Regions from separate parts of the Streptomyces chrestomyceticus JCM 4735 genome, predicted to be linked through region 1. Evidence: riboswitches for the same ligand, from Rfam matches in the RefSeq annotation. Region 1 holds a riboswitch; the other holds the start of a gene.
The links. A riboswitch is a leader RNA that binds a small molecule or an ion and turns the genes downstream of it on or off. The one in region 1 is predicted to bind S-adenosylmethionine.
Positions count from the first base shown of each region.

Region 2: it holds a riboswitch for S-adenosylmethionine, as region 1 does, so the genes downstream of both, EJG53_RS30195 (aminotransferase class V-fold PLP-dependent enzyme) here and thrC (threonine synthase) in region 1, are expected to answer to the same signal.

Region 1 is NZ_BHZC01000001.1:3,923,895-3,928,349, forward strand. It holds gene EJG53_RS16395 (cold-shock protein) at 1-20, opposite strand, end outside; gene EJG53_RS16400 (MoaD/ThiS family protein) at 459-737, opposite strand; gene thrC (threonine synthase) at 921-2,210, opposite strand; SAM riboswitch class I at 2,228-2,384, opposite strand; gene EJG53_RS16410 (glucosyl-3-phosphoglycerate synthase) at 2,548-3,495, shown strand; gene EJG53_RS16415 (alpha,alpha-trehalose-phosphate synthase (UDP-forming)) at 3,662-4,455, shown strand, end outside.
Region 2 is NZ_BHZC01000001.1:6,888,285-6,892,739, forward strand. It holds gene qcrB (cytochrome bc1 complex cytochrome b subunit) at 1-323, shown strand, start outside; gene trpD (anthranilate phosphoribosyltransferase) at 469-1,533, shown strand; SAM riboswitch class IV at 1,619-1,736, shown strand; gene EJG53_RS30195 (aminotransferase class V-fold PLP-dependent enzyme) at 1,911-3,314, shown strand; gene EJG53_RS30200 (Lrp/AsnC ligand binding domain-containing protein) at 3,390-3,671, opposite strand; gene EJG53_RS30205 (rhomboid family intramembrane serine protease) at 3,668-4,387, opposite strand.

The DNA of each region.
Region 1 (4,455 bases):
TTGACGGTGCCCTGAGCCATGCCTAACTCCCCTATTACTGGCCCTTGCACAGGACCGCACTCCGCGGACCCGGGTCAGACCTCACCCCCCGACAGGAGGGGGTGTGCGCCGGAACGCGTCGACCGCCGCTGAATGTATCTGTCCAACTGCCCAGCGCAACAGGTCAGTCGGACGAGAATTCTTCTCGGGAACAATCGCAAATATGCGAAGAAAAGCCCATACGGCAGGGCAAGTCGGGCCGGGCAAAGCTCACCAACGCGACAAATCATGTCCACACTTCGCGCACAACTTGCCGGGCACTCATATGCGTTCGGCACGCGCTGGACGAGGAATCACCTCAACTGTATCGCCTTTAACAACATGGAATCGCCCCGTCCGCTTCGTGGCGGACGGGGCGATTCCAGCCGTTCGGCCGGGGAAGGGCCGAAAAAGATCGTTACGGCGTCCGGGCGACCGCCTCAGCAGCCGCCGGCCACCGCCGGGATGATCGATACGCCGGCGCCGTCCGGCGTCGGCGTCGCCAGGCCCTGCTCGAAGCGCACGTCGTCGTCGTTGACGTAGACGTTCACGAAGCGCCGCAGCTTGCCGGTGTCGTCCAGGACGCGGGCCGCGATGCCGGCGTGGTTCTGCTCCAGGTTCTGGATGACCTCGGAGAGGGTCGCCCCCTCGGCGGGGACCTCGGCCTGGCCGCCGGTGTAGGTGCGCAGGATGGTCGGGATGCGGACGTTGACGCTCATGGTGTGCTGCCTTCCAGCTCGCGGGAGGAGTGCGTAGGGGCGGCGGGCGCGGGCGTACCGATGACCGCGGGCGCGGACGGGGTACGCCGGCGCGTGCCGTGGTGTACGGGACGCGTACCGGTGTGTACCGACGCGTACGGGTGCGCGCGACCGCGTACGGGTGTGTACGGCCGCGCGCGGCGGTCAGCCCGCCAGGCCGGCCGCGCGGAACGCGTCCAGGCTCGGGCGGATGGTGGCCGTGGGCCCGGTGGTCGGCGCCACGGCGTCCAGCGTCTTGAGCCCGTCGCCGGTGTTGAGCACGACGGTGGTCAGCGCCGGGTCGAGCAGCCCGTCCTCGATCAGCTTCTTCGTGACGCCCACGGTCACCCCGCCGGCCGTCTCGGCGAAGATGCCCTCCGTACGGGCCAGCAGCTTGATCGCGTCGACCACCTGCGCGTCGTTCACGTCCTCCACCGCGCCGCCGGTGCGCCGGGCGATGTCGAGCACGTACGGGCCGTCGGCCGGGTTGCCGATGGCCAGCGACTTGGCGATGGTGTCCGGCTTCTGCGGCCGTACGACGTCGTGACCTGCCTTGAAGGCGGTCGAGACCGGCGAGCAGCCCTCGGCCTGGGCGCCGAAGATCTTGTACGGCTTCTCCTCGACCAGGCCGAGCGCGATCAGCTCCTTCAGCCCCTTGTCGATCTTCGTGAGCTGGGAGCCGGAGGCGATCGGGATGACGATCTGGTCCGGCAGCCGCCAGCCGAGCTGCTCGCAGATCTCGTACGCGAGGGTCTTGGAGCCCTCGCCGTAGTACGGGCGCAGGTTCACGTTGACGAAGCCCCAGCCCTCGCCGAGCGGGTCGCCGATCAGCTCCGAGCAGAAGCGGTTGACGTCGTCGTAGGTGCCCTCGATGCCGACCAGCTCGCCGCCGTACACCGCGGCCATGACGACCTTGCCCGCCTCCAGGTCGTGCGGGATGAACACGCACGAGCGGAAGCCCGCCCGGGCCGCCGCCGCGCCCACCGCGCCGGCGAGGTTGCCGGTGGAGGAGCAGGACAGGGTGGTGAAGCCGAAGGCGCGGGCGGCCTCGACGGCGATGGCGACGACGCGGTCCTTGAAGGAGTGCGTCGGGTTGCCGGAGTCGTCCTTGACGTACAGGCCGCCGGTGACGCCCAGCTCACGGGCCAGGTTGTCGGCCTTGACCAGCTTGGTCAGGCCGGGGTTGAGGTTGGGCTTGTCCGCCACGTCGGCCGGGACGGGCAGCAGCGGCGCGTACCGCCAGATGCTGTTGGGGCCCGCCTCGATCCGCTTGCGCAGGCCCTCGGGGTCGCCCGCCGGCAGGTCGTACGCCACTTCCAGCGGTCCGAAGCAGGAGGCGCAGGCGAAGATCGGTCCGAGGTCGAAGCGCTCGCCGCACTCGCGGCAGGACAGCGCGACGGCGGGACCGAGGGAGACGCTGGCGGACGGGGTGCTTTCGACGGATTGCACAGCCATGGAGGCGAGGCCCTTTCTCCTCATCTTCCTCGCGACGCATCTCGCCGCGAGACGGAATTGGCACCTTCCCGAGCCGGGAGCCTCGCGGGCCGCGTACCTGCGCGACGACGGAGACCGGCTGGAGGGTTGCCGGGGCTTCAACGGGCCGTATCCCTCTGCCCCTCTGGATGAGCGGTATGGCACCGGGCCGGGGCCCAGGCGTTTGTCGCGCCGACCCCGGCATGTCCGGGACGATCGCGTTGTTCAAGACTGTAGCCGAAGGGCCGGGCGGTCGAGACAGCCGTCCGCACCGCGAGATGGATCACATCGCTGATCCGGGAACGAAGGAGACCCGCACGTGCTGGAAGAGGTGGAGCGCTGGCTGGCCGGCCGGTCCTGGTCGGCCGCGGACCGCCCGCTCGACCGGTTGCTGGCCGCGAAGCGCGAGACGGGGCAGACGGTCTCCGTCGTGCTGCCCGCGCTCGACGAGGAGGCGACGGTCGGCGCGATCGTCGAGTCGGTCCGTACGGAGCTGATGACCCCGTCGGTGCCGCTCGTCGACGAGCTGGTGGTGCTGGACTCGGGCTCCACGGACGGCACGGCCAAGGTCGCGGCCGAGGCGGGCGCGCGGGTGGTCCACCGGGACGAGGTGCTGCCGCGGCTGCCCGCGCTGCCCGGCAAGGGCGAGGTGCTGTGGCGCTCCCTGCTGGCCACCGGCGGCGACATCGTCTGCTTCGTCGACGCCGACCTGCGCGAGTTCGACGCGGGCTTCGTCTCCGGGATCGTCGGTCCGCTGCTGACCGACCCGGACGTGCAGTTCGTCAAGGGCATGTACGACCGTCCGCTGGGCGAGGCGGCGGGCCAGGGCGGCCGGGTCACCGAGCTGGTCGCCCGGCCGCTGCTGAACCTGCACTGGCCGCAGCTCGCCGGGTTCGTGCAGCCGCTCGGCGGGGAGTACGCGGCCCGCCGGTCGCTGCTGGAGCGGCTGCCGTTCCCGGTGGGCTACGGCGTCGAGCTGGGCCTGCTGGTCGACGCGCTGCACACGGTGGGGCTGGACGCGCTGGCCCAGGTGGACATCGGGGTGCGCAAGCACCGCCACCAGAGCGGCCAGGCGCTCGGCAGGATGGCGGCGGCCATCTACCGCACCGCGCAGTTGCGGCTGGCCCGCGGCCACCTGGTGCGCCCGCGGCTCACCCAGTTCGAGCGCGGGGAGACCGGTTTCGTGCCGCGTACCTGGGACGTGGACACCGAGGAGCGGCCGCCGATGGCGGAGATACCGGAGTACGCGGAGCGCCGGGCGGCCTGAGACGGGCGGCGGGCGGCCCGAGAGGCGATCGGTGGGCGGCCCGATGGGCCCGACCCAGGGTCCCGGGCCGGGCGCCGCGCGGCCCGCTTCCGACGCCGCGTAAACAGTGACGTTCCGCCTCCGCTCCGCACGTTTGAGCGGATGGGTGGCGGGCTAGTCTCGCAACATGGTCTCCGAGCGTTCTGGTGCCAAGGTCCTCGTCGCGTCCAACCGCGGTCCCGTCTCGTACACGAAGGGGGACGACGGCACGCTGACCGCCAAACGGGGCGGCGGCGGGCTGGTCTCCGGGCTGTCCGCGATCGGCCCGGACGCCGGTGCGGTGTGGGTGTGCGCCGCCCTCGGGGACGGCGACCGCGAGGCCGCCCGGCGCAGCGGCGGCCATCTGGACACCGCCGATACCGGCGGCCAGCACGTACGCATGCTGGACATCCCCGCCGACGTCTTCACCGACGCCTACAACGGCATCGCGAACTCCGTGCTGTGGTTCGTCCACCACATGCTCTACCAGACGCCGCTGGAGCCCTCCTTCGACGACGCGTTCCGCGCCCAGTGGGCTTCGTACGAGGCGTACAACGCGGCCTTCGCGGACGCGCTCGCCGACGAGGCCGCGCCCGGCGCCGTGGTGCTGGTGCAGGACTACCACCTCACGCTGGTGCCCGGTCTGCTCCGCGCCCGCCGCCCCGACCTGCGCATCGGCCACTTCTCGCACACGCCGTGGGCGCCCGCCGACTACTTCCGGATGCTGCCGGACGACGTGGCCGAGGCGGTGCTGCGCGGCATGCTGGGCGGCGACCGCGCCGCGTTCCTGACGCGGCGCTGGGCCGAGGCGTTCGCCGAGTGCTGCGCGGCGGTGCTGGGCGCCGAGGTGGCACGCGACGCGGACGGCGGGCTGAGCATCGTCCACGAGGGCCGGACGACGCGGCTCGGCGTGCACGGTCTGGGCGCGGACGCGGAGTTCCT
Region 2 (4,455 bases), 3.0 Mb from region 1:
GCCTGGGCCTCCAGCGCCGCGACCGCGACAAGGTGCTGCACGGACGCGAGTCCGGCATCATCAAGCGGCTGCCGCACGGTGAGTTCATCGAGGTGCACGAGCCGCTCAACCAGGAGCAGCTCCACACCCTCACCCAGCACGAGCAGCCCAAGCCGTTCGAGATCGGCCCCGAGGTCGACGAGAACGGTGTCGAGCGGAAGGTCAAGCGGACGACCAAGCTCCGCGCCAAGCTCTCCAAGGGCTACTACGGCGAGGACAACGTCATCCCGAAGCCGACCCCGGAGGAGTACAAGGAGATCACCAGCGGCCACGGCCACCACTGATCCCCGCCGTGTGACCCACGGCAGTACCCCCGCGTAAGTACGCCACCCAGAGGGCCCCTCCAGACAATGGACGGGGCCCTCCGGCATGTCCGGCCGCCGGATAGGGTTTCGGCACCAGCAGGACACGAATCCAGGAGTGTGGACCATGAACGTTGCGACCCCGAACGGCGGCGACAGCGTGGCGGTCCGCACCTGGCCGGGCGTACTGGACGCACTCCTCCAGGGCCGCGACCTGAGCGCCGACGACACCGCGTGGGCGATGGACCGGATCATGCGCGGCGAGGCCACCGACGCGCAGATCGCGGGGTTCGCGGTGGCGCTGCGCGCCAAGGGCGAGACGGTCGCCGAGATCACCGGTCTGGTCCGGGCGATGTACGCGCACGCCAACCTCATCGAGGTGCCGGGCCCGAGCGTGGACATCGTCGGCACCGGCGGCGACGGCGCCAAGACCGTCAACATCTCCACGATGTCCTCGATCGTGGTGGCCGGCACCGGCGCGAAGGTCGTCAAGCACGGCAACCGCGCCGCCTCGTCGGCCAGCGGCGCCTCCGACGTGCTGGAGAAGCTGGGCGTCAACCTGGACCTGACCCCGCGCCGGGTCGTCGAGGTCGCCGAGGAGGCCGGCATCACCTTCTGCTTCGCGGTCAAGTTCCACCCGTCGCTGCGGCACGTGGCGCCCGCCCGGCGCGAACTGGGCATCCGTACGACGTTCAACGTGCTGGGCCCGCTGACCAACCCGGCGAAGGTACGGGCGCAGGCCACCGGCGTCGCCGACGCGCGGATGGCGCCGATCCTGGCCGGGGTGCTGGCCGAACGCGGCTCCAGCGCGCTGGTCTTCCGGGGCGACGACGGGCTGGACGAACTGACGACCACCGCCACGTCGAAGGTCTGGGTCGTCCGGGACGGCGGCGTACGCGAGGAGACCTTCGACCCTCGGGACGTAGGGATCGACCTGGTGCCCGTGGAGGCGCTGCGCGGCGCCGACGCCTCGTACAACGCGGATGTGGCGCGCCGCCTGCTGGGCGGCGAGACCGGCCCGGTGCGGGACGCGGTGCTGCTCAACTCGGCGGCGGCGCTGGTGGCCCTGGAGCCGACCGCGGCGCCGCTGAACGAGCAGATCGCGGCGGGCATCGAGCGGGCCGCCGAGGCCGTCGACTCGGGGGCGGCCCGCCGGGCGCTGGAGCGGTGGGTGGCGGCCAGCAACGCGTGACGGCGCGGGGCGTGTGCGGCGGGGCCCGGTCCGGGATACGGACCGGGCCTTGCGCGTTCCCGATCGTGTGGCATGATTCTGCCCAGGTCACGAGTGACAGCGACTACGGCCCCGGCCCGCTGTCCGGCAACCCTCCGTCCGTGGCGGGGTGCCCCGGGTGATGACCAGGTCGCAGGCAGCGAGGTCTGCGGCAAGCGCGGATCCCTCGTGCCAGGGATCCTGGTCCTTGAGGGAGATCTCCCGTGTCGCAGCGAATGCGTTAGGGCCGTTCGGCCCCGTTTTCCGCACCCCCTTTTTTCTTTCACCGCTGCCGGTCCGGCCCCGCTTCGGCGTGTGGGCCCCGCAGCGAAGTCACCCTGCTTCCACGGGAGTTCGCCATGCCTGTTTCCGTCGCTGCCACCCCTGCCGCCACCGATTCCGCCGCCGACGCCGCCTGCGCCCCGCTGCCCGTGCTGGGCCGCGACGTGCTGGTCCCGCTCGTCACCGGCGGCGAGGTCGAGTACGCGGCACTGGACATCGCCGCCAGTGCCCCGGCGCTCCAGCGCGTCTGGGACGACGTGGCCGCGTACGCCCCGTACTACGGCAGCGTGCACCGAGGGGCGGGCTACCTCTCGCAGTTGTCCACCGACCTGTTCGAGAACAGCCGGGTTGCGGTGGCGGACTTCCTCGGGTGCCGGGAGGGAGACCAGGTGGTCTTCACCCGCTCCACCACCGACTCGCTGAACCTGCTGGCCGCCGTGCTGCCGGCCGGCACCCGGGTGTTCGTCTTCGAGACCGAGCACCACGCCTCGCTGCTGCCCTGGGAGCAGCGCGCCGACGTCGAGGTGACGTACCTCGACGCACCCCGCACGCCGGGGCAGGCGGTGGACACGCTGGAGCGGGCGCTGGCGGAGCGGGAGCCGTACAACAACGCCCTGGTCTGCGTGACCGGTGCTTCCAATGTGACCGGTGAGCTGTGGCCCGTACGGGAGCTGGCCGCCGCGGCGCACGCGCACGGCGCGCGGATCGTGCTCGACGCCGCCCAGCTCGCCCCGCACCACCCGGTCGACATCGCGGAACTGGACGTGGACTGGGTCGCCTTCTCCGGCCACAAGCTGTACGCGCCCTTCGGGGCCGGGGTGCTGGCCGGGCGCGCGGACTGGCTCCAGGCGGCGGAGCCGTACCTCGCGGGCGGCGGCGCCAGCCGTACGGTCGCGCGCCGCACTGACGGCGGGGTGGACGTCGACTGGCACACCACCGCCGCCCGTCACGAGGCCGGATCGCCCAACGTCATCGGTGTCTACGCCATCGCCGCCGCCTGCAAGGCGCTCACCGAGGCGGGCTTCGAGGGCCTGGTCGCCCGGGAGCAGCAGTTGGTCGAGCGGGTGCGGGCGGGTCTCGCCGAGGTGCCCGAGGTCACGGTGCTCTCGCTGTTCGGGGACGACGCCCCGCGGGTGGGCGTGCTGTCCTTCGTCGTCGACGGCTGGAACAGCTCGCACTTCGCGGCGGCGCTCTCCGCGGAGTACGGCATCGGCGTGCGCGACGGGCTGTTCTGCGCGCACCCCCTCGTACGGACCCTGCTGGGCGCCGAGTCCGAGGCCCCGGGCCAGTGCGGTGCTCCCGAAGGGGCACCGGGGGAGCAGAGCCTGAACGCCATCCGGGTGAGCTTCGGGGCCGGTACGCCCGACGAGCACGTGGAGCGTTTCGTCCGGGCCGTCAAGGAACTGGTCACGCAGGGCGCGCGGTGGAGCTACCGCACCGAGGACGGCCGCTGCGTGCCGGACACCGCGGCGGCCGCGTAACCCCAGGACCGCCCCGCCGCGGCGCTCCGCTGTCCGGGCGCCGCGGCGTGGGTGTGCGGTACGTGGAGGGGTTGCTCAGGCGTCGAGGCCGATGGCGAAGGCCGCTTCCAGGTCGTGCTGGGAGTACGTACGGAACGCGATGTGCGTCTCGGTGGAGGCGACGCCGGGCACCTTGCTGATCCGGCCCGGGATCACGTCCGCCAGGTCGTCGTGCTTGGCCACCCGCACCAGCGCGATCAGGTCGTGCGCACCGGTGACCGAGTAGACCTCGCTGACGCCCTCCAGCGCGGCGATCTTCTCCGCGATCTCCGGGATCTGGTCCACGCTGGTCTTGATGAGCACGATCGAAGTGATCACGGTTGGCTCTCTCCCTCGGCCGCCTGCTGCTTCGCCGTTCCGGCGGAGTCCACCCTACCGGTGGCCGCGGCCGTTTCCCCGGGCGGAGCGGGGCTGGGCCGGTACCGCACCCAGGCGTACAGGAAGCCCACCGCGAAGCCCACGACATGGGCCAGGTAGGCCACGCCCGGGGAGCTGGGGTCGCGCTGCGCGGCGATCCACTGGAGGACGAACCAGAACAGCAGCACGATCCACGCCGGGAACCGCAGCGGCAGGAAGAAGAGGAACGGGTAGATGCTGGTGACCCGGGCCTTGGGGAAGAGGTAGAGGAACGCCCCCAGCACCCCGGAGATCGCCCCGGAGGCGCCGACCAGGGTCTGTCCCGAGGAGGCGTGCGCGGCCGCGTAGCCCATCAGGGCCAGGTAGCCGGTCACGAGGTAGAAGAGGGTGAACGGCAGCCGGCCCATGCGGTCCTCGGCCATCCCGCCGAAGACGTACAGGAAGAGGACGTTGCCCAGCAGGTGCAGCCAGCTACCGTGCACGAACAGGGCGGTCAGCGGGGTGAGCAGCGGGCCGGGCGAGCCGCTCCACAGCTCACGCGGGATGACACCCCAGCGTTCGAAGTACGCGGTCTGCGCCTGGACGACGGCGTCACCGGTTCCGTATATGCCGTTGAGGCCGGAGGCGGGCCCGACGACGAAGACCACACAGCACAGCGCGATCAGCACGTTCGTCATGCGGGAGAACACGGTCAGCACCGAGCGGGCGCGGGGCGTCCGGGGGGTCAGGAACGGGGCCGTCATGA